Regions from separate parts of the Enterobacter sp. UPMP701 genome, predicted to be linked through region 3. Evidence: riboswitches for the same ligand, from Rfam matches in the RefSeq annotation. Region 3 holds a riboswitch; each other region holds the start of a gene.
What was found. Region 3 has a riboswitch for thiamine pyrophosphate ahead of thiM (hydroxyethylthiazole kinase). Riboswitches for the same ligand answer to the same signal wherever they lie in the genome.

Region 1 (9,913 bases), on a different contig from region 3:
GTGCCCATCAGGATCCCCGCGAGCTTGTCCGGCAGACCCAGATCGCTGCTGATCCACAGCGGCATATCGATGATGTACATGGTGTTGCAGGTCCACATCAGCGTGGAGGCGATAAACAGCATCCGGACGTTCTTATCCTGCCAGCCGCTCACCTGGGTGATGGGCTTATCCGTCGTCTGCTCAACCCGGGCGACAGAGGGCAGCGCGAAGGCAATCAGCACCAGACTAATGACAAAAATCCCCGCAGCGATGGAAAACATGGTGGTAAAGCCGTAGTTCAGCGCCAGCATGAATGCCAGCGGCGGGCCAATGACCCACGCCAAAGAGAGCTGTGCGCGCATCACCGAGCTGAACATCACCACTTCCCGCGCCGAGTTATCGGCGTATTCACGGGCCAGCGCGAAGAGCTGCGGCATGGCGGTATTCGCGAGAGAGGCCAGCAGCACGCCGCAGGTGATGAGCGTCAGGTAGTGGCGGTTGAAGGCAAAGAGCAGCGCGTTGCCCACGGCCATCGCGCAGCAAAAGAGGATCAACTTACGGCGATCGCCCTGGCTGTCGGATCGTTTCGCCAGCGCGAGGCTGACCAGGATCCCGGCAATCGCGTTGACGGTGTAAAACAGCCCCACCCAAAACGGCTGCGCCCCCACCTCGCGGCTGAGAAACAGACTCAGCGTCGGTGCCTGAAGCGCCCCTGCCACGCCCATCATAAAGGCCACCAGCATAAAAGCGGCGTACACGCCGTTCAGGCGTCGCCCCATCGTCATCAACCACAGCATGCGCAAGTCCTTGTGAAAGCGAATCGAAATTGGGTGAAAGAATAAACGAAAAAAGCCAGCAAAAACATTTTGCTGGCGGGTGATAAACACCAATACTCAGTCACACATGATCGAGGCGAGTTAGCGGGAAGAGGTCGGTTTCGTAACGTCCCACTGCATCAGTTCTTCTAACGTTTTCAGCCGTTGCTCTGCACACTGGCGGGCCAGCCAGGACACTCCCTTTGTCGCTGAAAAGTACTGCTGATAAAACTGACGTGCGGTAGACCTCTTCATAATTTACCTCCTCGCTTCATCGGGAAGAATTATTGGCCTAATATAGGGATAAATAAATTGCTGGTTTTTTGTCAGGAGTTCCCCTTTTATGCCTTCTGGTCGTCTGCAACAACAATTTATCCGCCTCTGGCAGTGCTGCGAGGGGCAATCGCAGGAGACCACGCTGAACGAGCTGGCTGACCTGCTCAACTGTTCACGCCGACATATGCGCACGCTGCTCAACACCATGCAGCAGCAGGGCTGGCTGAACTGGGAAGCCGAAGCGGGACGCGGCAGGCGCTCGCGCCTGACCTTCCTCTATACCGGTCTGGCGCTGCAGCAGCAGCGGGCGGAAGATCTGCTTGAGCAGGATCGCATCGATCAGCTGGTACAGCTGGTGGGCGACAAAGCCGCCGTGCGCCAGATGCTGGTCTCGCACCTTGGGCGCAGCTTTCGCCAGGGTCGGCATATTCTGCGGGTGCTCTACTACCGTCCGATGAAAAATCTGTTGCCCGGCACGGCATTACGGCGTTCTGAAACCCACATGGCCCGACAAATTTTCAGCGGCCTGACGCGCATAAATGAGGAAAACGGGGAACTGGAAGCGGATATCGCCCACCACTGGCAGCAGCTTTCTCCCCTGCACTGGCGTTTCTTTTTACGCCCGGGCATTCACTTCCACCATGGCCGCGAGCTGGAAATGAGTGACGTCATCGCCTCTCTGGAACGCGCCCGCACGCTTCCGCTCTATTCGCACATCTCGCGGATCCACTCTCCCACGGCATGGACGCTGGATATTGAGCTGTCGCAGCAGGATAAGTGGCTTCCCTGGCTGCTGGGCTACGTGCCGTCGATGATTTTGCCCGGCGAGTGGGAATCAATGAACAATTTTGCCAGCCTGCCGATTGGCACCGGGCCTTACTCCGTGTCCCGCAATAACAGCAATCAGCTGAAAATCCGCGCGTTCGACGACTACTTTGGCTATCGGGCGCTGATCGACGAAGTGAACGTCTGGGTATTACCGGATCTCAATGAAGACCTGAGCTGCGGGCTGACGCTGGAAGGCCCCACCACGGGAGAAAAAGCCGTGGAAAGTCGCCTGGAGGAAGGATGCTATTATCTCCTGTTTGACCGCCGCACCAACCGTGGAGCAAATCAGGCCGTCCGCAAGTGGGTTAGCCACGTTTTGTCCCCTTCCAATCTGATTTACCATGCGGAAGAGCAGTACCAGACATACTGGTTCCCGGCGTACGGCCTGCTTCCGCGCTGGCACCACGCCCGCCCGGTGCACTGCGACAAACCCGCAGGACTGGAGTCCATCACCCTGACCTACTACCGCGAGCACGTAGAGCATCGGTTTATTGCCAGAATCATGACCCGACTGCTGGCGGCCGAGGGGGTCACGCTGGAGGTCAACGAAGTCGACTATGACGAATGGCACCAGGGGGATATCACCAGTGATATCTGGCTCAACAGCGCCAACTTTACCCTGCCGCTCGATTTCTCGCTCTTCTCGCACCTTTACGAAGTCCCGCTGATCCAGCACTGCATCGATCGAGACTGGCAGCAGGATGCCGCCCAATGGCGGGCGGGCGAGATGAATCTGGCTGTCTGGTGCCAGCAGCTGATGGCGGAGCAGGCAATCGTTCCGCTGATCCACCACTGGCTGATGATTCAGGGCCAGCGCAGTATGCGCGGCCTGCGGATGAACACCCTGGGCTGGTTTGATTTTAAATCCGCCTGGTTTGCACCGCCGGAGCCATAACGCTTTCGTAATATTCACCAAATCATTACAATACTGCCGTTCTCAACGGGGTGCTGCATCAATGATGTGCGCTGAGATAATACCCGTCGAACCTGATCCGGATAACGCCGGCGAAGGGATTTGAGGCTGTCGCTCAAAATCCTTTGCCACTCAACCCTGAGGTGCAAAGTGTTAAAAAACGTTCTTCCCCTGCTGGCGCTGGTTGCACTGCCTGTTTTCGCTAAGCCCGTCCTGACGGTCTACACCTACGACTCCTTCTCTGCCGACTGGGGCCCTGGCCCGGTAGTCAAAAAAGCCTTTGAAGCCGACTGCAACTGCGAGCTGAAGTTCGTGGCGCTGGAAGATGGCGTGTCGCTGCTCAACCGCCTACGCATGGAAGGGAAAAACAGCAAGGCCGACGTGGTGCTTGGGCTGGATAACAACCTGCTGGAAGCCGCGACGCAAACCAAATTGTTTACCAAAAGCGGCGTGGCGGCAGATGCCGTTAACGTGCCGGGCGGCTGGAAAAACGACACCTTTGTGCCGTTCGATTACGGCTACTTTGCTTTTGTTTACGACAAAAACAAGCTGAAAAACCCGCCGAAGAGCCTGAAAGAGCTGGTCGAAAGTGACCAGAAGTGGCGCGTGATTTATGAAGATCCGCGTACCAGCACGCCGGGCCTGGGCCTGCTGCTGTGGATGCAAAAGGTCTACGGGGATAAAGCGCCGGAAGCGTGGCAGAAGCTGGCCGCCAAAACCGTTACCGTCACCAAAGGCTGGAGCGAAGCCTACGGCCTGTTCCTGAAAGGCGAAAGCGATCTGGTGCTGAGCTACACCACCTCTCCGGCCTACCACATTATCGCCGAGAAGAAAGATAACTATGCTGCCGCGAATTTCGCTGAAGGGCACTATCTGCAGGTGGAAGTGGCTGCCCGCACCGCCGCCAGCAAGCAGCCGGAGCTGGCCGAGAAGTTCCTGAAATTTATGGTTTCACCAGCGTTCCAGAACGCCATTCCCGCGGGCAACTGGATGTATCCGGTCACCAGCGTTGCGCTGCCCGCAGGTTTCGAGCAGTTGACCAAACCAACCACCTCGCTGGAGTTTACGCCGCAGCAGGTCGCCGCGCAGCGTTCAGCATGGGTAAGTGAATGGCAACGCGCCGTCAGCCGTTGATTCCCGGCTGGTTACTTCCCGGGCTGCTCGCCGCCGTATTGATGGTGGCGGTCAGCATGGGGGCTTTTCTTGCATTGTGGTTCAACGCGCCAGAGAGTGACCTGCTCGCACTCTGGCACGACAGCTATCTCTGGCATGTTATCCGGTTCTCCTTCTGGCAGGCGTTCCTCTCCGCGCTGCTGTCGACGATCCCGGCTGTTTTCCTTGCGCGGGCGCTGTATCGCAGACGTTTTCCCGGCAGGCAGGCGCTGCTGCGCCTGTGCGCCATGACGCTGATCCTGCCCGTGCTGGTGGCCGTTTTTGGCATCCTGAGCGTCTACGGTCGCCAGGGCTGGCTGGCCTCGCTCTTTGCGTCTTCAGGCCTGGAATGGACCTTCTCTCCCTACGGGCTGAAGGGCATTCTGCTGGCGCACGTCTTTTTCAATATGCCGATGGCGACGCGTCTCTTTTTGCAGGCGCTGGAGAATATCCCCGGCGAGCAGCGCCAGATTGCCGCCCAGCTCGGCATGCGCGGCTGGTCATTCTTCCGCTTTGTCGAATGGCCGTGGCTGCGCCGCCAGATTGCTCCGGTTGCCGCGCTGATCTTTATGCTCTGCTTTGCCAGCTTTGCCACCGTGCTCTCTCTCGGCGGCGGACCGCAGGCTACTACCATCGAGCTGGCAATCTATCAGGCTTTAAGTTACGACTACGATCCGGGCCGCGCCGCGCTGCTGGCGATGGTGCAGATGGCGTGCTGCCTTGTGCTGGTGTTGCTGAGCCAGCGACTGAGCAAAGCGATTCCCGCAGGAAGCAACAGCATTACAGGCTGGCGCGATCCGCAGGACAGCCTGCACAGCCGCGTCTCGGATTTTGTGCTGATCGCGCTGGCGCTCCTGCTTCTGCTGCCGCCGCTGCTGGCCGTTATCGTTGATGGTCTGAATATGAACGTGCTGTCAGTACTGCAACAGCCCGTCCTTTGGCAAGCGACGTGGACCTCATTGCGCATCGCGCTGGCAGCCGGGTTAATCTGCGTGACACTGACCATGATGCTGCTCTGGAGCAGCCGCGAGCTGTACGCGCGACATGCCCGTAAAGCCGGACACGCGCTGGAGCTGTCGGGCATGCTGATTCTGGCGATGCCGGGCATCGTGCTGGCGACAGGGTTCTTTTTGCTGTTCAACAGCACCATCGGCCTGCCGGAAAGCGCCGACGGCATCGTCATTTTCACCAACGCACTGATGGCCATCCCTTACGCGCTCAAGGTGCTGGAAAACCCGATGCGCGACGTCAATAGCCGCTACAGTTTGCTGTGCCAGTCGCTGGGCATGAAAGGCTGGCAGCGTCTGAAAGTGGTGGAACTCCGCGCGCTGAAACGCCCGCTCGCCCAGGCGCTGGCCTTCGCCTGCGTGCTGTCGATTGGCGATTTTGGCGTAGTGGCGCTCTTTGGCAATGAAGATTTCCGCACGCTGCCGTTCTGGCTTTATCAGCAAATTGGCTCCTATCGCAGCCAGGACGGCGCGGTCACGGCACTTTTACTGCTGGTGCTGTGCTTTGCGTTATTTACCGTTATCGAAAAACTTCCGGGGCGTGATGTTAAAACTGACTGATGTAACCTGGCTTTATGAGCACCTGCCAATGCGTTTTACCCTCTCCGTTCGACAGGGAGAGCGAATCGCAGTGCTTGGCCCCAGCGGAGCCGGAAAAAGTACCCTGCTCAATCTGATTGCCGGTTTTTTGCAGCCTGCCAGCGGGTCGATCGTCATTGATAATGGCGAGTATACCTACGCTCCGCCGGCTAAGCGCCCGGTGTCGATGCTGTTCCAGGAAAACAATCTGTTCAATCATCTTACGGTGTGGCAGAACATCGCGCTGGGGATGGATCCGGGGTTAAGGCTCAATGCTGCGCAGCGTCAGAAGCTTGAGGCGATCGCCGAACAAATGGGCCTGGCTGCGTTTATCAACAGACTACCGGGTGAGCTTTCCGGCGGCCAACGCCAGCGCGTGGCGCTGGCGCGCTGCCTGGTTCGCGAGCAGCCGCTGCTGCTGCTCGACGAACCCTTTTCGGCGCTCGACCCGGCCCTGCGTCAGGAGATGCTCTCGCTGGTTGAAGAGGTTTGCGAGCGCGAACAACTGACGATGCTGATGGTTTCGCATAGCATCGAAGATGCCGTACGCATCGCGCCGCGATCGGTGGTGATCGCGGAGGGACGTATTTTGTGGGATGGAAGTACAGAAGAACTGCTGAGTGGTAAAGCGGGGGCGTCTTCGCTGTTGGGCATTCGTGCCGTCTGATGCCCTCACCCTGACCCTCTCCCACAGGGAGAGGGAATAAATCTTAACGGCTCACCACCTTCAACAGGATCTCACCGTATACCGGCATCAGCGGGTGGCGGATCAGCGCGATCAGCGCCACAACGGCCACACCCAGCGTCAGCGGGGCCAGCCACAAAAGACGAGAGCGCGGAAGATAGCGTGTCAGGCGATCGACACTGGCTTTCGCGCTGCGCCACAGGCGCCAGCAGAGCCAGGCAGCCAGCCAGAGCAGTACCGCCGTTCCCAGCAGCAGCCACTTAAACTCACCGCTTTGCATACCATCAGGGATATCGATCGCCGCCCCCGCCAGGATACCCGGCAGGAAGTAAAACGGCGGCCAGAAGACGCAGCCGATAATATTCGGCACCACGAATTTTGCGACGGGCAGATCCAGCATCCCCGCCACCATCGGCACCAGCGGGCGCGTTGGCCCAACAAAGCGACCAACCAGAATGGTGAACATGCTGTGCTGGTGCAGCGCATGCTCGGTTTTATCCAGCAGCGCTTTGTTCTTTTTCATAAACGACCAGCGGTGCAGCGGCTTCTTAAAGCGCCAGCCCAGCCAGAAGGAGATCCAGTCCCCCAGCAGGCAGCCGATAATCCCGGCCAGCCACGCCTGCCAGAAATTGACCTCACCGCTGCCGATCAGCGCCCCAAGCCCCGCCATCATCACGGTGCCGGGCAGGATCAGCCCAACCAGCGCCAGCGATTCCAGAAACGCCACCAGCGCCACGGCGATGAGCGAGTACATAACGGACTGGGTAATAAAGTGTTCCAGCAATGCCTGCATAACTATTCCGGTCAGAAAACGAATCAGCGATTCTGCTTAGCGCCCCGCACCGCGTCAAGGCATCAATTGTCTGAATAGTTTACAGGATGCTCCTGAAGTTCACCTGAATGTTTACCGTTTATTCACATCCCGCGCGGAATTCGCTCGGGCTGGCACCGGTGCACTTCTTAAACACGCGAGAGAAATAGAGCTGATCTTCAAAGCCCACATTGCGTCCGACGGTCGCGATAGGCATCCGGGTGGTGCTGAGCAACAGCTTTGCCTGACTGATGCGCTGATCCTCGCGCCAGCTCAGCACGCTCACGCCAAGCTGCTGGCGGAAAAGATGCGACAGCCGCGACGGCGACAGGCACACATGCTGGGCGACGCTGGCAATATCAAACTGGCTGTCGGCAAGGTGGTCGCTGATGTACTGGCAGGCATCGCGCACGCGGTTGTCCAGCGGCGGGTTAAGGGATTCGTTAATAGCCTCCATGCGGCGCAGCAGCACCTGCTCGAGCAGGTTTATGGCCAGCAGTTCGGCATAGCGCCCGCCCGCCTGACCTGCCTCAATAATCTGCGCGAATAGCTCACGAAACTGCGCCAGATGCGCCTCATCCGGGCGATAAAAACCGGTTTGCGCGAAAATGGCTGGCCACGACAGCCACTCCTGCCAGTAGGCGCGCGGACGGAAATAGACCCACTGGTGATACCACTCTTTGGCGTCCGGGTGACGGCCATAGTGGTGGATCTCCCCTGGCGGGAACAGCAGCATATCGCCGGGGCGGCAGATAAACTGCTGATCGCCGTTTTTGATGACCCCTTCACCGCGCACGGTGAGGTTCAAAATATACCCTTTCATGCCGAGCGGTCGGTCGACGTAAAAATCGAGATATCCCTCAGCCTCGATAGGGGTCAGTCCCGCCACAAGGTGCGCGTTAAACGAGTATCCCGGCAGCAGGGGATCGTTTTGCGGTTCGGCCATAGATTCAGTTCTCCCAAGGGTCCTGAAGGAAACCAATTGTCCATATCACTAAAAGCAGGTTAAAAATGGCCCGCGAAAAGATCCAAAAAGCATCACGCCTCTTTTACGTCCGCCATGTTTCAGCCTTTCCCCCTGATTTCTCCGCCAGCACGGGCAGATAAGCAGTAACAAAAGTGTCTATAAGTGCGGCAGAAATGTCCACATTGAATATTTGCACGGCGTCACACTTTCAATCGCAACAGCAATTTAGTCCATAAGATTAGCGGATCCTGCCTGACGATTTTCGCCCCCAGTCTCTAATGTTCTTCCATACCTGTTTTTTGGATGGAGCAACACCATGGCAATTGCAATTGGCCTCGATTTTGGCAGCGACTCGGTTCGCGCGCTGGCAGTGGACTGTACGTCCGGCCAGGAGATAGCAACCAGCGTTGAGTGGTATCCGCGCTGGCAAGAGGGGCGCTACTGCGACGCGCCGAACAACCAGTTCCGTCACCACCCGCGCGACTACATCGAGTCGATGGAAGCGGCGATCAAAACCGTACTGGCCGAACTGACCGACGCCCAGCGGGCCGATGTCGTGGGCATTGGCGTCGACAGCACCGGCTCAACGCCAGCCCCGGTAGACGCTGAAGGCCGCGTGCTGGCGCTGCGCCCCGAGTTTGCCGACAACCCGAACGCCATGTTCGTGCTGTGGAAAGACCATACCGCCGTGGAAGAGGCAGAAGCCATTACCCGTTTATGCCACCAGCCGGGTAAAACCGACTACTCGCGCTACATCGGCGGGATCTACTCCAGCGAGTGGTTCTGGGCCAAGATCCTCCACGTTACCCGCGCCGACGCCTCCGTTGCGCAGGCGGCGGCATCGTGGATTGAGCTGTGCGACTGGGTGCCAGCCCTGCTCTCCGGGACTACCCGTCCGCAGGACATCCGCCGCGGCCGCTGCAGCGCCGGACACAAATCCCTGTGGCATGAAAGCTGGGGCGGCCTGCCGCCAGCCGCGTTTTTCGACGAGCTCGACCCGATCATCAACAAGAACCTGACATACCCGCTGTTTACCGACACCTTCACCGCCGATATTCCGGTCGGCACGCTCTGCGAAGAGTGGGCAAAACGCCTCGGCCTGCCGCAAAACGTAACCATCTCCGGCGGCGCGTTTGACTGCCATATGGGCGCCGTGGGCGCGGGCGCACAGCCCAACACGCTGGTCAAAGTTATCGGCACCTCCACCTGCGACATCCTGACGGCGGATAAAGCCAGCGTCGGCGACCGCGCGGTGAAAGGCATCTGCGGCCAGGTAGACGGCAGCGTGGTGCCGGACTTTATCGGCCTTGAAGCCGGTCAGTCCGCGTTTGGCGATATCTACGCCTGGTTTGGCCGCGTGCTGGGCTGGCCGCTGGACCAGCTGGCGGCGGCGCATCCTGAGCTGAAAACCCAGATTGCCGAGAGCAAAAAGCAGCTTCTGCCGCAGCTCACCGAAGCCTGGGCAAAAAATCCGTCTCTCGAACACCTGCCGGTGGTGCTGGACTGGTTTAACGGCCGCCGTACGCCGTTTGCCAACCAGCGCCTGAAAGGGGTGATTACCGATCTCAACCTGGCGACCGACGCCCCGGCGCTGTTCGGCGGTTTGATTGCCGCAACCGCCTTCGGTGCCCGCGCCATTATGGAGTGCTTCACCGAACAGGGCATCGACGTGAATAACGTGATGGCGCTGGGCGGCATCGCCCGTAAAAACCCTGTGATCATGCAGGCCTGCTGCGACGTGCTGAACCGTCCGCTCCAGATTGTGGCATCCGATCAGTGCTGTGCGCTGGGCGCGGCGATTTTCGCCGCCGTGGCCGCAGGCGTTCACGCCGACATCCCGACCGCGCAGCAGCATATGGCGAGCGCCGTCGAAAATACGCTCCAGCCGCGTGCCCAGCAGG
Region 2 (9,913 bases), on a different contig from region 3:
GTAAAGGCGTGATCGTGGCGATGACGCTCGAAGAAGCGGAAGCCGCGGTTCAGGATATGCTGGCGGGCAACGCCTTTGGCGATGCAGGCCACCGCATTGTGAGCGAAGAGTTCCTCGACGGTGAAGAAGCGAGCTTCATCGTGATGGTCGACGGCGAGCACGTTCTGCCGATGGCCACCAGCCAGGACCACAAGCGCGTGGGCAACGGCGATACCGGCCCGAATACCGGCGGGATGGGCGCCTACTCCCCTGCTCCGGTAGTGACTGACGAAGTGCACCAGCGCACCATGGACCGCATCATCTGGCCTACCGTGAAAGGGATGGCGGCGGAAGGCAACACCTACACCGGTTTCCTCTATGCGGGCCTGATGATCGACAAACAGGGTAATCCGAAGGTGATTGAATTCAACTGCCGCTTCGGCGATCCGGAAACCCAGCCGATCATGCTGCGCATGAAATCTGACCTGGTGGATCTCTGCCTGGCGGCCTGCGAAGGTAAGCTGGACGAGAAAACCTCCGAGTGGGATGAGCGCGCGTCTCTGGGCGTGGTGATTGCTGCGGGTGGCTATCCGGGCAAGTACAGCACCGGAGATGAGATCCACGGCCTGCCGCTGGAAGAAATTGACGGCGCGAAGGTGTTCCATGCCGGTACGAAGCTGGCTGACGACGATCGCGTGCTTACCAACGGCGGTCGCGTGCTGTGTGCGACCGCGCTGGGCCATACCGTGGCAGAAGCGCAGAAACGCGCCTATGCGCTGATGGCGGATATTCACTGGAACGGCAGCTTTAGCCGCCAGGATATCGGTTATCGCGCGATTGCGCGGGAGCAGGGGGAATAAGGGAGGCGTCTGTTCCTCTCACCCTAACCCTCTCCCCTAAGGGGAGAGGGAACTGCTCGCGGCACAATTAGAAACTTTTCTCTGTCGGCTGCCAGGTGCAGAAATCTTCGTTCGCCACCAGCAGCAGCTGAGAGCCTTCCGGCGCTTCAAGCCACGCCACACTCACCTCCATTGATGAATGACGCTGACGGCGTTGAATGTGTTCTGTTGCCCAGGATTCGAGCTCAGGTTTGACCGTCTGCCCTTCGCAGGTCGTCACCGTCCCGTCGTTATGCCAGCGCCCCTGGCGCAGCACCACGCGTCCCAGACGCAGCGCATCGCTGGTCTGACGGATTTGTTCGGCACGATAACGGTAGAGGGCGATTTGATCGCTGGAAAGCTGCTGTTTTTGACCACTGACTTCGCGTTGCATAAAGCTCAGCTCGCCATGGTCGTCAAAACGCACCTTCACGTGTTCGGGGGTCTTGCTGTAGATGTTCAGTTCGATCAGCGACAGGTCATCTCCCTGCCAGCGATACTCCGCGGTCGACGTATTACCGCTATGCCACGGGCTGAAGGCAGAAAGCAGATGCACTTCACCGCCAGAATCTTTGCGCCAGATCCTCACCGCACCCTGGTTGTCAGCGTAACCGCTGGCCGTGAACGGTGGCAGAGAGGTGTCGTGGCTACAGGCGGATAACAGCAGCATGCCTGCCAGCGCGAGCGTTCCACGCCAGAATGACAAAAGGGGCGTTGCCGCCCCTTCGTTAAAACTGTTCACTGCCACGCGTCTTACTTAACTGCGTCTTTCAGTGCTTTACCAGAAACAAATGCCGGCACGTTAGCTGCGGCGATTTTGATTTCTTTACCGGTCTGCGGGTTGCGGCCAGTACGCTCAGCGCGGTGGTTCACTTTGAAGGTACCGAAACCAACCAGTTGTACAGCATCGCCTTCTTTCAGAGACTCAGTAATAGCAGCCAGGGTAGATTCCAGAGCAGCTTTAGCCTGCACTTTAGACAGATCAGCCTTGTCCGCAATTACATCAATCAGTTGAGTCTTGTTCATAAGTTATCCTTTCAATGTGTTTATCGCTTGCTAAGCATCGAGTGCGACGAAAATGCCAAAAAAGCACTCTCCTGCATACACGCACCGATAGCCACTTTTTTTCGCCCCCCAAATGTAGACCAGACGGGGGGCAGAAGGGAAGAGTCGAGGTGCGACAAAACAGGCGTTAAATCACGTTTTGTTGTCTCATTGGTTAAAAATTATACCAATATTGCTCTCACCGGCCTCGCGCAGGTCTGCACGCAGCCCTTTGATCAGCTCAATATCGCGTTCTTCACACTCTGCCAGCAGGCGGAAAATCTCCCACTGAATATCCCATTCCTGTTCAACGGCCGGGTTAGCGCGCAGCTCTTCGTCGGTCATTTCGCGGCCTGCCTGGGTCATTTCCAGCATCGCGACGGTGGTAATGGATGCCTTACTGACTTCAATAGCGTGCTCCAGCGTTTCACCACTCAGACGGGAGTGGATCAGCTCGCTCAACGCCACGCAGGCATCAATGGCCGGGTAGACACCGTACAGGTCGAAATCATCCGCTGCCGGGATCGCCTCTTCCAGCTTTTCCAGCTGAGAGTCGAAGTTTACCTTCGCGTCTTTCACCGTCAGCGTTTCCCAGATTAAATCCAGGATACGACGATAAATCTGGCCTTCGCCAAACTCCGTTTGCTTACAGAACGCGGCATAGTTGGGGTACATGCGCTCGCACAGGCAAGCCATAAACGTCACGTGCTGCCAGCTTTCCAGCTTCTCAAGGCGCAGATGAATCGGGTTTTGTAACATGATGATGTCTCGAATCGAAAATTAGCCGCAGTTTACCTGAATCACGGCTGAATTTCCTGCCAACGAACAAAAGCCGGGCGCGAGGAGGCAACGGCATCCGCCCAGCGCGTCGGCTCCGGTAAACGGTAGCCCTTCATGCAGCGTTGTACCCACGCCAGGGCGCTGTCCATGCTCACACGGTGCCCGGTCGCGATAAACAGCGGATTACAGCGCGCCTTGCTGCGCCAGACCCACGCTAGCTGTTCACCTTTATGGATAAGCGGCGCCAGCGCGCCCGGTTCGGCAGAGAGCGGCTCAAACGCGCCGCACAGGCGTTTTTTCGCCACGCCGATGGTCGGCACATCCACCAGGAGCCCAAAGTGGCTGGCAACGCCTAAGCGACGCGGATGAGAGATACCGTGCCCATCAACAAACAGCAGGTCAGGTTTTTGCGAGAGCTGCTCCCACGCGGCCAGCAGCGCGGGATATTCGCGGAAGGAGAGAAAGCCGGGGATGTACGGCATGGTGGTCGCGATGCGCGCCACCTTGTACTCCACCAGCTCCAGCGAAGGGTATTTCAGCACCACCATCGCCGCTCGCGTCACTTCACCGCCCTGCTCAAACCCGACGTCCGCCCCGCCTATGTACTGCGGAGGGTCCGTATCCAGACGATCCTCGCGGATCACCGATGAAGCCAGTTCGATTTGCTGAGCGCGTAGCGACGCGAGATCCATAACCACTCCTTACTTGTGATACTGGGCAGAAAGCCGATGCACCGCCTCCACAAATACGCCAGCGTGTTCTGGCAGTACATCCTGATGAATACCGTGACCGAGGTTGAAGACGTGGCCTTCGCCCTGGCCGAAACCAGACAGTATAGTCGACACTTCTTCTTCGATGCGGGCAGGCTGTGCATAGAGCATGGACGGGTCCATGTTGCCCTGGAGCGCCACTTTGTCTCCCACACGGCGGCGCGCATCGGCAATATCGGTGGTCCAGTCGAGACCCAGCGCGTCGCAGCCGGTGGCCGCCATCGCTTCCAGCCACTGACCGCCGCCTTTGGTAAACAGCGTCACCGGCACGCGACGGCCTTCGTTTTCACGCAGCAGGCCGTCGACGATTTTGTGCATGTAATACAGGGAGAACTGCTGATAATCACGTCCGGTCAGCACGCCGCCCCAGGTATCGAAAATCATCACCGACTGCGCACCGGCTTTAATCTGCGCGTTCAGATAGAGCGTGACGCTCTTCGCCAGCTTGTCGAGCAGGGCATGCAGGGCCAGCGGCTCGGCGTACATCATCTTTTTGATCACGGTAAAGGCTTTGCTGCTGCCGCCTTCCACCATGTAGGTTGCCAGCGTCCACGGGCTGCCGGAGAAGCCAATCAGCGGCACGTCGCCCTTCAGCTCGCGGCGAATGGTGCGCACGGCGTTCATCACATAGCCCAGCTCGCCTTCCGGATCGGGGATCGGCAGCTTATCCACGTCGGCTTTACTTTTGATTGGGGAGGTGAAGCGCGGACCTTCGCCGGTTTCGAAATAGAGCCCAAGGCCCATCGCATCCGGGATGGTCAGAATGTCCGAAAAGAGAATGGCGGCATCCAGCGGATAGCGGCGCAGCGGCTGAAGCGTGACTTCACAGGCCAGCTCGGCGTTTTTGCACAGCGACATAAAATCACCGGCCTGCGCGCGCGTGGCTTTGTACTCTGGCAGATAGCGTCCCGCCTGGCGCATCATCCACACCGGGGTGACATCAACGGGCTGGCGCAGCAGCGCACGCAGATAACGATCGTTCTTCAGTTCGGTCATTTTTGCAGTTCCTTAAGCGTCATGGCCTCAGTGTAACACTACTCATACTCGGCCCGACACATCGCCACGGTATCTTCTATCAGCCGACGCGCCACCGTACCCGGAGGGGGTAAAAGAGGCAAATCGTCATAACGATACCAGTTCGCCTCCAGCAGCTCTTTCTGGTCGATAACGATCTCGCCACTGTCGTATTCCGCCATAAACGCGGTCATCAGCGACATCGGGAACGGCCACGGCTGCGACGTCACGTAGCGCAGGTTTTTCACCTTGATTCCGCTCTCTTCCATCACCTCGCGCGCCACCGCCTGCTCCAGCGTTTCGCCCACTTCGACAAACCCGGCCAGCACGGTATGAATGCCGTTGCGATGACGGGTATGTTGCGCCAGCAGGATGGAATCATCCCGGCGGATAGCGACAATGATGCACGGCGCGATCTGCGGATAGTAGCGTTCGCGGCAGTGGCCACAGAGCAGCGCCCACTCGGTTTTGCTCGGGTGCATGGTGTGTCCGCAATAGCCGCAGTATTTGTGCGAGCGGTAAAACTCCGCCAGCTGCACGCCGCGCCCCGCCAGCTGGAACAGCCCTGCATCCAGATCAAGCACCTGGCGAACGGATCCCATATCCTGACGGCGAGATTGCCGGATCAACCACACCGGATCGCCCTGCCACTCACCGATCCTCAGTGCGCGCTGGCCGACAAGTTCGAAAATGTCTGCCGCACCGTAAGGGATTTCTCCACCGGGCAGCCACAACTTTTGTTCGTGGCTGACGATCCACCAACCCAGATCTGATTTTTCAATAATACGATCCATATCTATTGCACTACCTTCGCTTCACTGACATGTTGTTAGCATTGTGGTTACATTTTGGGTAAGCAGATCCAATTCTAAACTTTGCGGAGTCGACCATGTTAAACCAGCTAGAAAGCCTGACTGAGCGCGTTAGAGGAAGTAACAAACTGGTGGATCGCTGGCTACATGTGCGCAAGCATCTGCTCGTCGCGTATTACAATCTGGTCGGTATTAAGCCTGGCAAAGAATCCTTTATGCGGCTGAATGAAAAAGCGCTGGATGATTTTTGTCAGAGCCTGGTCGACTACCTTTCCGACGGTCATTTCAACCTTTATGAACGCATTATCCGCGAAATGGAAGGGACAAGTCCCTATTTAGCGGCCAGCAAACTTTGTCCGCTGCTGGAAGCCAACACCCAGCAGATTATGGACTACTACGATTCCACGCTTGAGAACGCTATCGATCACGATAACTACCTTGAGTTCCAGCAGGCGCTTTCCGATCTCGGCGAAGCGCTGGAAGAGCGATTCACGCTGGAAGATAAGCTGATCGCCCTCGTACTGGACAATGGTTTGAACATCAGCAACGAAGAGAACGTCGTGCGCCCTGCTTGAGTTCTTAATCGTTAACGAGTAATTTACAATCATTCGCCCCTCTCACGAGGGGAATTTTTCTTGTCGGAGTGCCCAGTGTGAAAGCACGGGCTGAGACCGTTAATTCGGGATCCGCGGAACCTGATCAGGCTAATACCTGCGAAGGGAACAAGAGTCACACTGCTGTTGTATCGCCCACGGGCGATCTTCTCTTGCTTCATCCGTCGTCTGACAAGCCATGTCCTTCACTTTTGGAATGAGCTATGTCTACAACAAAACTGACCCGCCGCGAACAGCGCGCCCAGGCCCAACACTTCATCGACACCCTGGAAGGCACCGCTTTCCCGAACTCGAAACGCATCTACATTTCCGGCTCGCAGGCCGATATTCGTGTGCCGATGCGCGAAATTCAGCTCAGCCCGACGCTTATCGGCGGCAGCAAAGATAACCCGCAGTATGAAGACAACGAAGCCGTGCCGGTTTACGACACCTCCGGCCCGTACGGCGACCCTTCTGTTGCTATCAACGTGCAGCAGGGTCTGGCAAAGCTTCGCCAGCCGTGGATTGATGCGCGTAACGACTGCGAAGAACTGAGCGTGCGCAGCTCGGCGTACACCAACGAGCGCCTGGCCGATGACGGTCTGGACGAGCTGCGCTTTACCGGCCTGCTGACGCCAAAACGGGCCAAAGCGGGTAAATGCGTGACCCAGCTGCACTACGCGCGCCAGGGCATCGTCACGCCGGAGATGGAATTCATCGCCATCCGCGAAAACATGGGCCGCGAGCGTATCCGCAGCGAAGTGCTGCGCTACCAGCATCCGGGTGAAGGCTTCGGCGCTCGCCTGCCGGAGAACATCACGCCGGAGTTTGTGCGTGACGAAGTGGCCGCCGGGCGCGCCATTATCCCCGCCAACATCAACCACCCGGAATCCGAGCCGATGATTATCGGCCGCAACTTCCTGGTGAAGGTCAACGCCAACATCGGTAACTCGGCGGTGACGTCATCCATCGAAGAAGAGGTGGAAAAGCTGGTCTGGTCAACGCGCTGGGGCGCGGATACGGTGATGGATCTTTCCACTGGCCGTTATATTCACGAAACCCGCGAATGGATCCTGCGTAACAGCCCGGTACCGATTGGCACCGTCCCGATTTATCAGGCGCTGGAGAAGGTCAACGGCATCGCCGAAAACCTCACCTGGGAAGCGTTCCGCGACACGCTGCTGGAGCAGGCCGAGCAGGGCGTGGACTACTTCACCATTCACGCGGGCGTGCTGCTGCGCTACGTGCCGATGACCGCGAAACGTCTGACCGGCATCGTCTCGCGTGGCGGTTCGATTATGGCGAAGTGGTGCCTGTCCCATCATCAGGAAAACTTCCTCTACGAGCACTTCCGCGAGATCTGCGAAATCTGCGCCGCTTACGACGTTTCCCTGTCGCTGGGTGACGGCCTGCGTCCTGGCTCCATCCGCGACGCTAACGACGAAGCGCAGTTTGCCGAGCTGCACACGCTGGGCGAGCTGACCAAAATCGCCTGGGAGTATGACGTGCAGGTGATGATTGAAGGTCCGGGACACGTGCCGATGCAGATGATCCGCCGCAACATGACCGAGGAGCTGGAGCACTGCCACGAAGCACCGTTCTACACCCTGGGACCGTTGACCACCGATATTGCGCCGGGCTATGACCACTTCACCTCCGGCATTGGCGCAGCGATGATCGGCTGGTTCGGCTGCGCCATGCTCTGCTACGTGACGCCGAAAGAGCACCTCGGCCTGCCAAACAAAGAGGACGTGAAGCAGGGGCTGATCACCTACAAGATTGCCGCCCACGCGGCGGATCTGGCGAAAGGCCACCCGGGCGCGCAAATTCGCGATAACGCCATGTCGAAGGCGCGCTTTGAATTCCGCTGGGAAGACCAGTTTAACCTGGCGCTCGATCCGTTCACCGCGCGCGCCTATCACGACGAGACCCTGCCGCAGGAATCGGGAAAGGTGGCGCACTTCTGCTCCATGTGCGGGCCAAAATTCTGCTCGATGAAAATCAGCCAGGAAGTGCGCGACTACGCCGCCGCGCAGACTATTGAAGTCGGCATGGCGGACATGTCAGAAACCTTCCGCGCCAAAGGCGGCGAAATCTACCTCAAAAAAGAGGAGGCGTAATGTACCAGCCTGATTTCCCCCCCGTTCCCTTCCGGCTAGGGCTCTATCCGGTCGTGGACAGCGTGGAGTGGATTGCACGCCTGCTGGAGGCTGGCGTGCGCACCCTCCAGCTGCGCGTCAAGGATAAACGCGATGAAGAGGTAGAAGCCGATGTGGTTGCAGCCATCGCGCTGGGGCGTCGTTACGATGCCCGCCTGTTTATCAACGATTACTGGCGGCTGGCCGTTAAGCACCAGGCGTACGGCGTGCATCTGGGTCAGGAGGACCTGGAGACAGCCGATTTGAACGCTATCCGCGAAGCCGGGCTACGCCTTGGCGTTTCAACGCATGACGATATGGAGATCGACATAGCGCTGGCGGCCCGCCCCTCTTACATTGCGCTCGGGCACGTGTTCCCGACGCAAACCAAGCAGATGCCGTCCGCGCCGCAGGGATTGACGCAGCTGGCGAGCCACGTCGAACGCCTTGCCGATTACCCCACCGTCGCCATCGGTGGAATCAGCCTTGAACGCGCTCCGGCGGTGCTGGAGACCGGCGTCGGCAGTATCGCCGTCGTCAGCGCCATCACTCAAGCCGCAGACTGGCAGGCCGCCACCGCGCAGCTTTTACAGCTGGCAGGAGCAGGCGATGAATGACCGCGATTTTATGCGCTATAGCCGCCAGATCCTGCTGGAAGATATCGCCATCGACGGGCAGCAAACGCTGCTCGCCAGCCGGGTGCTGATTGTCGGTCTGGGCGGGTTAGGCGCGCCCGCCGCGCTCTATCTGGCCGGTGCGGGCGTGGGCACGCTGGTACTGGCTGACGACGACGAGGTACACCTCAGCAACCTTCAGCGGCAAATTCTCTTCACGACAGAGGACATTAACCAGCCTAAAGCGCAGATCACCCGGCAGCGGCTGAACCAGCTTAATCCGGATATCGAACTGATTGCTCTGCAGGAGCGGCTCAGCGGTGAAAGCCTGCGCCGTGAAGTCGCTCTTGCCGACGCGGTGCTGGACTGCACGGACAATATGGCGACGCGTCAGGCGATCAACGCCGCCTGCGTGGCAGAAAATACGCCGCTTATCACCGCCAGCGCGGTCGGTTTCGGCGGGCAGATGATGGTCCTGACGCCGCCGTGGGCGCAGGGGTGCTATCGCTGCCTGTGGCCGGACGATGCCGAGCCAGAGCGCAACTGTCGTACGGCGGGTGTTCTTGGTCCGGTGGTGGGCGTGATGGGCACGTTGCAGGCTCTGGAGACCATCAAGCTGCTCAGCGGCATGGAAACGGAGCGCAACATGCTGCGGCTGTTCGATGCCCGTTCCAGCGGCTGGCGCCATCTGGCGCTACACCGCGCCAGCCACTGCCCGGTATGCGGAGGCCGCGATGCGCATTCTGTTTAATGATGAGCCGATGAGCTGCGACGACGGCCTCACCGTTGCCGTACTGCTCGATAAATTACGTCAGCTCAAGCCGGGAACGGCGCTGGCGCTCAATCAACAGATCCTGCCGCGCGAGCAGTGGGAACGTCAGCAGGTCAATGAAGGCGACCAGATCCTGCTGTTTCAGGTTATCGCAGGGGGCTGAGATGTTACGTATTGCCGACAAAGTCTTTGATTCACATCTGTTTACCGGAACCGGAAAATTCGCTTCCCCGCAGCTGATGGTGGATGCCATTCGTGAGAGTGGCAGCCAGCTGGTCACGCTGGCGATGAAGCGCGTGGACCTTCGCCAGCACAACGATGCCATTCTTGCCCCGTTACTGGAGGCAGGCGTTACGCTGTTGCCTAACACCTCGGGCGCGAAAACGGCCGAAGAGGCGATTTTCGCCGCACAGCTGGCGCGGGAAGCGCTCGGCACCCGCTGGCTGAAGCTGGAAATTCACCCGGACGCCCGCTGGCTACTGCCCGACCCGATCGAGACCCTGAAAGCCGCAGAAAAAC
Region 3 (9,913 bases):
GGAAGGATATTCCCGTGCTCCAGCACGCCGCTGCGAACCGCGTTTTTAACCGTTTCGGCAAATTTCAGGTACAGCGGCGTGTTGTCCGGCGCGGCGATCCGTTCATTCAGTTGGGCGATTAACCGGGTATGCGCTTGTTCCATCTCTGTTTTTCTCAGGCGTGGTGTTTCCTGCCAGTATAAGGCTTACCACCATTCATGAAAATGGTGAACCGGCCCAATACCGTGACCCACCTCCAGAGTATCGGCTTTGGCAAGTGCGGCCGAGAGCCAGATTTTCGCTTCGCGCACCGTATCGGCCCAGAAGTCATGCCGCGGGCGCAGCGCCGCCAGCGCGGAAGAGAGAGTGCACCCCGTGCCGTGGGTGTTTTTGGTCTGCACGCGCGGGGCCGTAAAACGCTGTTCGCCGTCACGGGTGAAAAGCCAGTCCGGACTTTCAGCATCATCCAGATGCCCGCCTTTCATCAGCACCGCACCGCAGCCCATCGCCAGCAGCGCTTTCCCCTGCTCCTTCATTTCACGTTCAGTTTTTGCGTGCGAGGTGCCTAACAGCGCGGCGGCTTCCGGCAGATTGGGCGTGATGAGCGCCACCTGCGGCAGCAGCTTATGACGCAGCGTCGCCACGGCCGAGGCGGAGAGCAGCGGATCGCCGCTTTTTGCCAGCATGACGGTATCCAGCACCACGTTTTGCACCTGATAGCGTTTAAGGCGCTCGGCCACCGCCTCCACAATGTCCGTCTCAGCCAGCATGCCGATCTTGGTGGTATCGATTCGGACGTCGCTGAACACCGAATCCAGCTGCGCGGCAACAAAATCCGGCTCGATACGGTAGACCGACTGCACCCCGTGCGTGTTTTGTGCCACCAGGGCGGTGATCACCGAGCAGCCATAGGCACCCAGCGCGGAGAAGGTTTTCAGATCGGCCTGGATGCCCGCGCCGCCGCTGGGGTCGGTACCGGCAATGGTCAGGGCGTTAATTCGCTTCATGCCTGTTCCTCCAGCGCGTAGAGCGCATCCAGAAACGCGCTGGCAAAACTGCCTGGTCCACGAGAGGCTGTCACGGCTACCGTTCCGGCACGTTTCATCCATCCGCAGGCCGCGGCAATGTTATCCAGCCGGTCGCCCGGCAGCGAGCAGCTCGCCGCCACAACGGCAGAAAGCGCACACCCGGTTCCTACCACGCGGGTCATTAACGGGTCTCCGCCCGTTACCGTTTGGGTCCGCTCTCCGTCAGTGATGTAGTCCACCTCGCCGGTGACGACCACAATGGCATGGGTCTGGCGGGCCAATACCTGAGCGGCTGGCAACGCGCTGGCGGCGTTGTCGGTCGTATCGACGCCGCGCCCGCCCGCACTCATACCGACAAGGGCCAGGATTTCGGAGGCATTACCGCGAATGGCGGCCGGTTTCAGAGCCAGGATTTGATGGCAAAAACGGGTGCGGAACGTCAGGGAACCCACCGCAACCGGGTCCAGCGTCCAGGGCTTCCCTGCCGCCACCGCGCTTTCTATTGCCCGACGCATCGCCTGTGCGCGCGGCGAGGTCAGCGTGCCGACGTTAATCAGCAGCGCATCGGCGATCGAAGCGAAATGTTCAGCCTCTTCTGCGTCAATCACCATCGCCGGGGATGCCCCCAGTGCCAGCAAAACGTTGGCCGTAAAGGTCTGTACGACGTCGTTGGTCATGCAGTGGGTCAGCGGAGAACGGGTTCGGAAGTGTTGTAAAACGTGTAAATCGAGCAGGTCAGGCTGCATGGGTTCGCTCCTGCCTTGCGTGAAGAAGCGATGACCGGGAAGGCATCTGACTTCCCTACGCTGGCATTATCCAGATCAGGTAATACGGGTATTTCTCAGCCTTCAACGAAGAAGGGCACCCCGAGTCATATGGTAAGTATTAGCTTACATTTTGCCAGATTAGGGCAAGTTTCATGCTGACGCAAGCGCCCTTTCGGGGATCGCTTCTTCATGCAGAACAGGTGCAAAAGATAAGGCTAGCAGCGATAATTACAGGACTATTATGCCACTCCTTTGAATCAACACCATTCTCTATAACATTTCCATTACGTCCAAAAAACACCGACTTTTTCAGCGTTTAAGAAATAGCTCTACTAACATAATTTTTTTCGTTTTCAGTTAGTCTATTTTATGCTTCATTAATCATTGAATATCATTTCGAATGAAATATAAAGTGAGTTCCAAACCGTTTAACCCCGTTAAACATTTAGCCTCTCAATCAAGGTGTTACCACGAAACAGGTATTAGGCTGCACACCTTATAAGTTAATGTAAACATTGAGATATTTTGCATCACCCCCGTAAAAAGTCACTTTGGCTATTCATGTCATTTATGATTTAGATCAATATCTAAATGCTCGCATTAATTGATAGTTACTGCACGTTACGAATTAAGTGATTTATTCAAAATTCTACGTAACCCCGTTATTTTAATCAGGCGTAACCAGACGTTACATCAACACGCCAGGATAGCTAGCCTTACCCATTTTTACTTTTTAAATGATGAGTGCTTTTAAAATGAAAGTTGCTAAAAATGCCGTTACTGCTTTTGTATCGGGTGTTATTTTGACTTGTTCTATGAATGTAACTAAAGCTGCTGATGTAAACGTCGACCTTAACGATAACGTAACCAACTCAGGTACTTTCATTCAGATTCAGGGAACTAATAATACCGCTTATAATCTGGATAATATGAAAGCTGAAAACGCAACACAAGACGGGCAAATCTATAACTTGCAGGGCGATCGTGACCGCATGCAAGACGAGATCAACGTAAGTAAAAATAATATCAGCACTAACACCTCTGATATTTCCTCTCTTCAAACGACTGTTTCTCAGGTAGATCAGGAAGCTAAATTAGCAGGCGCTCTTGCTGACACTGCTAATACAAAAGGTGATGTGGCGTTAAAAGGCGTGCTTACTAACGGAACTGCAATTACTCATATTGAAACAGTTAACGCTGTGCAAGATAGCCGCCTCTTAGCTCTTGAGAATGCACCAAAACCAACTAACGGCGTAGATGGAAAAGATGGCGCTAAAGGTGATAAAGGCGATACAGGCGCACAAGGCGTTGCTGGAATTAACGGACGTGACGGAGCGAATGGTAAAGATGGCCAAGATGGAAAAAATGGCGTGATGACCACCGTGACACGAACGCAGGTAGATACGGCAACGCAAGCTAAAGTCGCAACTAATAGCCAGGCTATTACTGCCGAGGCTGAGAAACTGCAGGCTACCAAACAGACATTACAGGCTCTGAATAACAACACTAACCAGCAATTTAGATCGCTACGTGAGGAAGTCGATAATAATAAGAAAGAAGCAAACGCAGGTATCAGTGGCGCGATGGCGATGGCCGGTTTACCTCAGGTGCAAACGAATCAGCGCGTGATGTTCTCGGCTGGCGGCGCGACTTACAACGGTGAAAGCGCTTTAGCAGTTGGGGCGTCGGTTAACTTTAACGAACATATGGTTGGTAAAGTGAGCTTCTCTGATGACACAGCAAATAACATGGGAGCTTCAGTCGGCGTAGGGATCGGCTTTTAATAAATAACCAGCATGACAAAATACATTCTTATCTCTGTAATATTGTACCTGATACTTATTATCGTTGGCGCATGGTTAGGTATTATGTATCAGGCTTATTATATTTGCGGCAATTAAACCTTCTTTTATCGAATATATGTCATCTAAGGTATCATCGTAATGATAAAGTCACTCTTAGCAGTATTAATAACTGGTGCTACCATCCTGCTTTCTGCGTGTACGTCACCTGCTCAGCGCATGGCCGAATGTGAGCGACAGGGTATCAGCAATGATACCTGCTACCTGGCCGAACAAAATCGCCAGAATGCTTACAATGAAGCTGCACAAAATGCAGCATGGGCGAACGCGCGTGATGCCGCTGCGGGCACGGGGATCTGGGCTAAAAAAGACGCGAAACAACATGCTCAGGCAGCTAAAACGGTTTACGCCTTTAAATGGGAAGGAATGAAGATCACGATTAAAGGTGAGATATTGGATGTCGATGGTGTATTGGGCGCGCTGGATGAAAACGAACCTCAGGCAAAAGTGTATTCCCAAGGGCTATACACCTTCATTTACTATCCCGCTAAAGGCAAATTAGCGGTGAGTAAAGAAGGAAAGTTTGTAGGCTACGCAACAAAGATTAAATAGAAAACAAAGGCGACACCTGTCGCCTTTTTCATTTGCAGGCCTTAACATATTACTCTAGCTGCCACGCCCCGGCATCAATAAGCGACGCGCTCCCCGCCCAGGCAAACAACGCCAGCTCGCGGCACTCGGCATCAGGATATATACGGCTGCTGAGGCACGCCTCGCCCTCATTGACAAACACCTCCACAGACGAGCAGTCAAAGAACAGGCGCAGGCTTAGCGTGTCGTTCAGGTTAAGCGCGACGCTTCGGGTCCCACACAAGCCATATTGCGGATAGTGACGCTCCAGCACCAGGCGCTGCATCTGCGCATCCACGTAGAGGCGTAATCCGTCGCCAAGACGAATGCCGTACTGCTCCGCGCTGCTGTTAGCGCAATCCCACTGCAGAATGACCTCCATCGCATTACAGTTTTCCACCTGAGGGATCTGCTGATTGTTGAGCGTGCTCACCGGCCAGGGGAACCACACCCCTCGCAGGCTTTCGACTTCTCTGGCTGGCCGCATTTGCAGGCGGTTATCCTCACTAAGCGACAGCTCACGCGGTAAAGAGAGCATGCCAGCCCACCCATCCTGCTGTTCCGGAAGGGGGGATTCCCACATGTCCAGCCAGCCGATAACAATGCGGCGGCCGTCGGGCGTCAGGAAGCTTTGTGGTGCGTAGAAATCATGCCCGCGATCCATCTCCACAAATTCCCCTTCACGCACGAAAGGTTGACCGGGCTGCCACTCGCCCAGCAGGTAGCCGCTCTGGAAAAGATTACGATTTTTGAAGCCTTCTGCCGCCAGCCCCTGAGGTGAAAACATCAGCACCCGTTTACCATTGAGGGTGAAAAAGTCCGGGCATTCCCACATGTAACCCATCTCTTTTTCAGCCACCGCAAGCACGCTCATATCCTGCCACTCGCGCAGGTCGTCAGAACGGTAAACGCGCACCTGGCCCGTCTCGCCATCCCGTGCACCGACCACCATGTACCAGCACTCCCCTTCCCGCCACACTTTCGGATCGCGAAAGTGATGCAGGCCAGGCGGCGTATCAACGATCGTTCCTTGTCGCGTAAAATGGACGCCATCACGGCTGGTTGCCAGGCACTGCACCTGGTAAAGGTTAGCCTCGTCATCCGGATCGCCGTGGAATTTGTGTCCAGTATAAATCAGCGCCAGCGTATCGCCATCCACCACCGCCGAGCCGGAAAAACAGCCGTCTTTGTCTTCTGGCCCTTCCGGTGCCAGCGCCACCGGGAGGTGTTCCCAGCGAACTAAATCCTTGCTGCGCGCATGGCCCCAGTGCATCGGTCCCCACTGGGTTGAGTACGGATGATGCTGGTAAAACGCGTGATACCAGCCGTCAAACCACACCAGGCCATTCGGGTCGTTCATCCAGCCGGCACGCGCGGCGAGGTGGTAACGCGGATACCAGCGCAGGTTAAGACTGCCTTGTCTGGCCTGCAATTCCTGTTCAGCTTTGGCAATGGAATACATCATTTATTCACTCTTTTCAGTCAGATAGTGGAGGGTTGCGGCATTAACGGGTCAGAAGAAGACTTACCCGAGCGCAACAGGAAGATGGAGATGAGCGTGGTGCTGAAAACTAACAGCCCCATAATGAGATAGGATTGGGCAAAGCCGTATTTCTCATAGCTGTAACCCGCCAGCGGCGACAGAACCGAAGCAATCACCGAGCTTGTACAGGCAAAGCCCACCAGATAGAGTGTGGAAGAGAGCCGCTTATCAAAATGCAGGCTGTTGTATTTAAAGATTGAGACCAGCAATACGGGCAGCTCAACCGCGTGCAATAGCTTGGTAATGGAGATCAATACCGGCCCCTCAACCAGACCGGATGCCACCATACGCATCGCCATCACCATGCCCGCGAAAATCAGGCCATTTTTCGCGCCGAGGCGATTCACCAGCCACGGTGCGCAAAACATACCCGCCGCCTCAAGGAAAACCTGGAAGGAGTTGAGATAGCCGTACATGGCGTTTCCTTCCTGTAACGTCGGGAACTGGGATGAGAAATAGACCGGGAACTGCTGGTCATAAACGCCGTAAATGCAGGTGCCGATAACGAAAAATACCAGCGCCCAGAAACGCGGCAGCGTCAGCAGGCGCAGTGCATCTTCCAGCGTGACCTTACCACCGGACACCGCTTCCTGCATGGCGTGCGGGGCGGAAGAGACCCGCAGGCGCGCCAGCAAAACAAAAAACACCAGCCCGGCGCAGCTCGCGACAGCGAAATTCAGCTTTGGATTGATGTTAAACAGGAGCCCCGCAAAAAAGGTCGCCGCCGCCCAGCCAAGCGATCCCCACATTCTCGCCTTGCCAAATTCAAACTGGCTCTGACGGGCCACGCGTTCGGTATAGGATTCCAGCACCCCAATCCCACCGTTAAACGTCAGGCCAATAAAAATCCCGCCGAAAATACTGCCGAGCAACACGTTAATCTGCAGCAGATAGCCAAACAGCAAAAAGGCCGGACCGGAAAGAATCAGCAGACAGGTCAGAAACCAGAGCAAATTTTTGCGCAGGCCGAGTTTGTCCTGAATAAATCCATAGCAGATTTGAGCAAACAGCGCGGAGACGGAAAGCACGGCATAGATAACGCCCGTATCCCCCGCTTTTAAGCCCACTTCCTGATGGAGCCAGATAGAGAGCAACGAACCGGAAGATGACCAGGTGACAAAAAAGAAAAACAGTAATGCGCTCAGTAAGGGATAGCTGTGAGAGTGATGCGTTTTCATCATGGCATTCTCATGTTGGAGTAATGACGCAATGGTAACGTTAACATTCATGTTTTCTCACGCTGCCTGATTAAGATTTAAGATGTTAATCACGAAAGTTAACGTTAACATCAAGGGAATGAGATCGCGATCATAAATTCATCACTGAGGTCAGCATGACCAGGCCTGTTCATCAGCCTTCCTTTTACATCAGCGACTTCGTTGTATACCCTCTCACAGAGCATGAATGGAGTAAGAAAATGGCTTCCCTGAAGGACGTCGCAAAGCTGGCTAACGTATCGCTGATGACGGTTTCCCGTGCGCTTAACAGCCCGGAACGTCTTAAACCGGAAACGCTGGCGCGCGTGCAGTGGGCTATCGAGCAGACCAGCTACGTTCCCGATCTGTCCGCCAAGAAAATACGCGGCGCAAATGCTTCACCTAAAACCATTGGCGTGCTGGCGCTCGATACGGTCACGACACCGTTCTCGGTGGAGATTACGCTGTCTATTGAAGAGACGGCAAGGATGCACGGATGGAATAGCTTCGTCATGAACATGTTTGCTGACGACAACCCCGATGCCATCGTCGATCTTCTTCTCTCCCACCGGCCAGACGGGATTATCTACACCACGATGGGGTTACGTCAGGTTCCTCTTCCTGCCAAGCTGCTCACCCTCCCCTGTGTACTGGCCAACTGTGAAAGTGTCGGTGAAAAGGTCGCCAGCTATATTCCGGATGATGAACAGGGGCAGTACGCCGCCGTCAGGGCGTTACTCGGGAAGGGCTATCGACGGCCCCTGTGTCTGCATTTACCTGTGGGCCATCTGGCCACAACCCGACGCCGTCAGGGGCTTGAACGTGCCTGCCGTGAAGCCGGGCTCGACCCGGATGCCCTGGAGCACAGCTATATGGCCCCCGGGGACGAGCATTATCGTGACATTCCGTCAGCGTTGCTGGCGCGCATTCAGAATGGCATCCCTGGGTTTGACTCCGTTATCTGCGGCAACGATCGTATCGCGTTTATGGTGTACCAGACGCTGCTGGCGCAGGGGCTTCGCATTCCAGAAGATGTCGCGGTTATCGGCTACGACAATATGGTGGGCATTGGAGAATTGTTCCTGCCCCCTCTTTCAACGGTTCAACTACCCCACTATGAAATTGGCCGCCTGAGCGCCCTGCACATTATTCATGGTGAACAGCACCGGGAAACGACGCGCGTTGAAAGTCCATTTTTAATGCGTGATTCCATTGCGCACGCCATGTGACCACCGCTTTTAGACGATGATGGAAAAAGAAGGGGGTATAAAGGCAGCATACCTCCTTTTTTTCTCAGTCAATGGCACGATTTGTCACACTCTTTTCTGTCATTTAATACCCCGAGCAAAACCAACGTAACACACTGTTTTTATTGACTATAAAGTGCAATCTTCTTTTTAAAAAGGGCGTTATCGCCTCTCCTGTGCCCCCTGTCACAAAACAGTAAACAAATTAACCATTGAGCCCCGTGACAAAAGGCTCTATATTGGCGGCGTTTTTTTCAGGCCCCCATCTGTTTTTTAACTTTTTATTCAATCGTGGCTCATAACGAAGCGGCGGTTGTAGGAGTGATATGATGACGGATAAAGTCCGTATTGACACCGTAGATGCCCACAAAAGCAACGAAACCTATCTGGCCCGTCAGGCCGAGTTTGAATCTAACGTCAGGAGTTATCCGCGCAAACTGCCTTTAGCAATCACTAAAGCAGAAGGCGTGTGGATCACCGATGCAGATAATAAAGAATACCTTGACTGTTTAGCAGGCGCAGGCACCCTTGCGCTTGGCCATAACCATCCTGATGTGCTGAAAAGCATCCAAAATGTCATTACCAGCGGCTTGCCGTTACACACTCTGGATCTGACTACGCCTCTGAAAGACGCGTTTTCCGAATACCTGCTCTCTCTGCTGCCTGGTCAGGGCAAAGAGTACTGCCTGCAGTTCACCGGTCCATCCGGTGCTGACGCCGTTGAAGCGGCGCTGAAGCTGGCGAAAAAAGTGACCGGTCGTAGCGGTATCATCAGCTTCTCTGGTGGTTACCACGGCATGACCCACGGCGCACTGTCCGTGACCGGCAACCTGTCTCCGAAAGAAGCGGTTGACGGCATGATGCCAGAAGTGCAGTTCATGCCTTACCCGCACGAGTACCGTTGCCCGCTGGGTATCGGTGGTGAAGCGGGCGTGAAAGCGCTGACCTACTACTTCGACAACCTGATCAACGACGTTGAAAGCGGCGTGCGTAAACCTGCTGCGGTGATCCTGGAAGCCGTTCAGGGTGAAGGCGGCGTGAACCCGGCTCCTGCCGAGTGGCTGCAGCGCATCCGTAAAGTGACTCAGGAACACGGCATTCTGCTGATCCTCGACGAAGTTCAGGCTGGCTTTGCCCGTACCGGTAAATTCTTCGCCTTCGAACACGCTGGCATTGAGCCAGACATCATCGTGATGTCTAAAGCAGTCGGTGGCGGTCTGCCGCTGGCCGTGCTCGGTATCAAAAAGCAGTTCGACGCATGGGCGCCAGGCCACCACACCGGCACCTTCCGCGGCAACCAGCTGGCGATGGCAACCGGTCTGACGACGCTGAAAATCCTGAAAGACCAGAACATCGCTGGCAAAGTGGCAGCTCAGGGCGAATGGCTGAAAGGCCAGCTGAAAGAGATGGCGAAACGCTATCCGGTCATCGGCCACGTGCGCGGTCTGGGCATGATGATCGGTATTGAGATCGTTAAGCCGCACGAAGCCGCTGACCACATGGGCTGCTTCCCGGGCGACGGCGAACTGTCTGCGCTGATTCAGAAGAAGTGCTTCGAAGCCGGTCTGATTCTGGAGCGCGGCGGACGTAACGGTATCGTTCTGCGCCTGCTGCCGTCTCTGCTGATCAGCGACGAAGAGCTGAAGATCTTCCTGGATAAATTTGAGCAGGCACTGCTTGCTGCGGGCGTTCGCCCGGCGTAACCGGAGTTATTGATTACG

Region 1: linked by a shared signal. The riboswitch ahead of thiB (thiamine ABC transporter substrate binding subunit) and the one ahead of thiM (hydroxyethylthiazole kinase) in region 3 are both predicted to bind thiamine pyrophosphate.
Region 2: linked by a shared signal. The riboswitch ahead of thiC (phosphomethylpyrimidine synthase ThiC) and the one ahead of thiM (hydroxyethylthiazole kinase) in region 3 are both predicted to bind thiamine pyrophosphate.

Annotation. Positions count from the first base shown of each region.
Region 1 is NZ_JBSKJN010000009.1:58,915-68,827, forward strand. Features, by position in the region: gene ACWKXT_RS17755 (sugar efflux transporter) at 1-776, opposite strand, end outside; gene sgrT (glucose uptake inhibitor SgrT) at 897-1,049, opposite strand; gene sgrR (HTH-type transcriptional regulator SgrR) at 1,138-2,793, shown strand; TPP riboswitch at 2,830-2,930, shown strand; gene thiB (thiamine ABC transporter substrate binding subunit) at 2,962-3,945, shown strand; gene thiP (thiamine/thiamine pyrophosphate ABC transporter permease ThiP) at 3,921-5,531, shown strand; gene thiQ (thiamine ABC transporter ATP-binding protein ThiQ) at 5,515-6,216, shown strand; gene ACWKXT_RS17785 (DedA family protein) at 6,260-7,027, opposite strand; gene araC (arabinose operon transcriptional regulator AraC) at 7,146-7,991, opposite strand; gene araB (ribulokinase) at 8,329-9,913, shown strand, end outside.
Region 2 is NZ_JBSKJN010000024.1:4,208-14,120, reverse strand. Features, by position in the region: gene purD (phosphoribosylamine--glycine ligase) at 1-839, shown strand, start outside; gene ACWKXT_RS23810 (DUF1481 domain-containing protein) at 907-1,599, opposite strand; gene hupA (nucleoid-associated protein HU-alpha) at 1,611-1,883, opposite strand; gene ACWKXT_RS23800 (YjaG family protein) at 2,070-2,660, opposite strand; gene nfi (deoxyribonuclease V) at 2,702-3,373, opposite strand; gene hemE (uroporphyrinogen decarboxylase) at 3,383-4,447, opposite strand; gene nudC (NAD(+) diphosphatase) at 4,486-5,259, opposite strand; gene rsd (sigma D regulator) at 5,355-5,852, shown strand; TPP riboswitch at 5,907-6,016, shown strand; gene thiC (phosphomethylpyrimidine synthase ThiC) at 6,095-7,990, shown strand; gene thiE (thiamine phosphate synthase) at 7,990-8,625, shown strand; gene ACWKXT_RS23765 (HesA/MoeB/ThiF family protein) at 8,618-9,373, shown strand; gene thiS (sulfur carrier protein ThiS) at 9,357-9,557, shown strand; gene thiG (thiazole synthase) at 9,559-9,913, shown strand, end outside.
Region 3 is NZ_JBSKJN010000003.1:130,730-140,642, reverse strand. Features, by position in the region: gene ACWKXT_RS09315 (GntR family transcriptional regulator) at 1-143, opposite strand, end outside; gene thiD (bifunctional hydroxymethylpyrimidine kinase/phosphomethylpyrimidine kinase) at 186-986, opposite strand; gene thiM (hydroxyethylthiazole kinase) at 983-1,753, opposite strand; TPP riboswitch at 1,789-1,886, opposite strand; gene ACWKXT_RS09300 (YadA-like family protein) at 2,530-3,558, shown strand; gene ACWKXT_RS09295 (hypothetical protein) at 3,718-4,188, shown strand; gene ACWKXT_RS09290 (glycoside hydrolase family 32 protein) at 4,238-5,671, opposite strand; gene ACWKXT_RS09285 (oligosaccharide MFS transporter) at 5,689-6,930, opposite strand; gene ACWKXT_RS09280 (LacI family DNA-binding transcriptional regulator) at 7,167-8,174, shown strand; gene ACWKXT_RS09275 (diaminobutyrate--2-oxoglutarate transaminase) at 8,519-9,895, shown strand.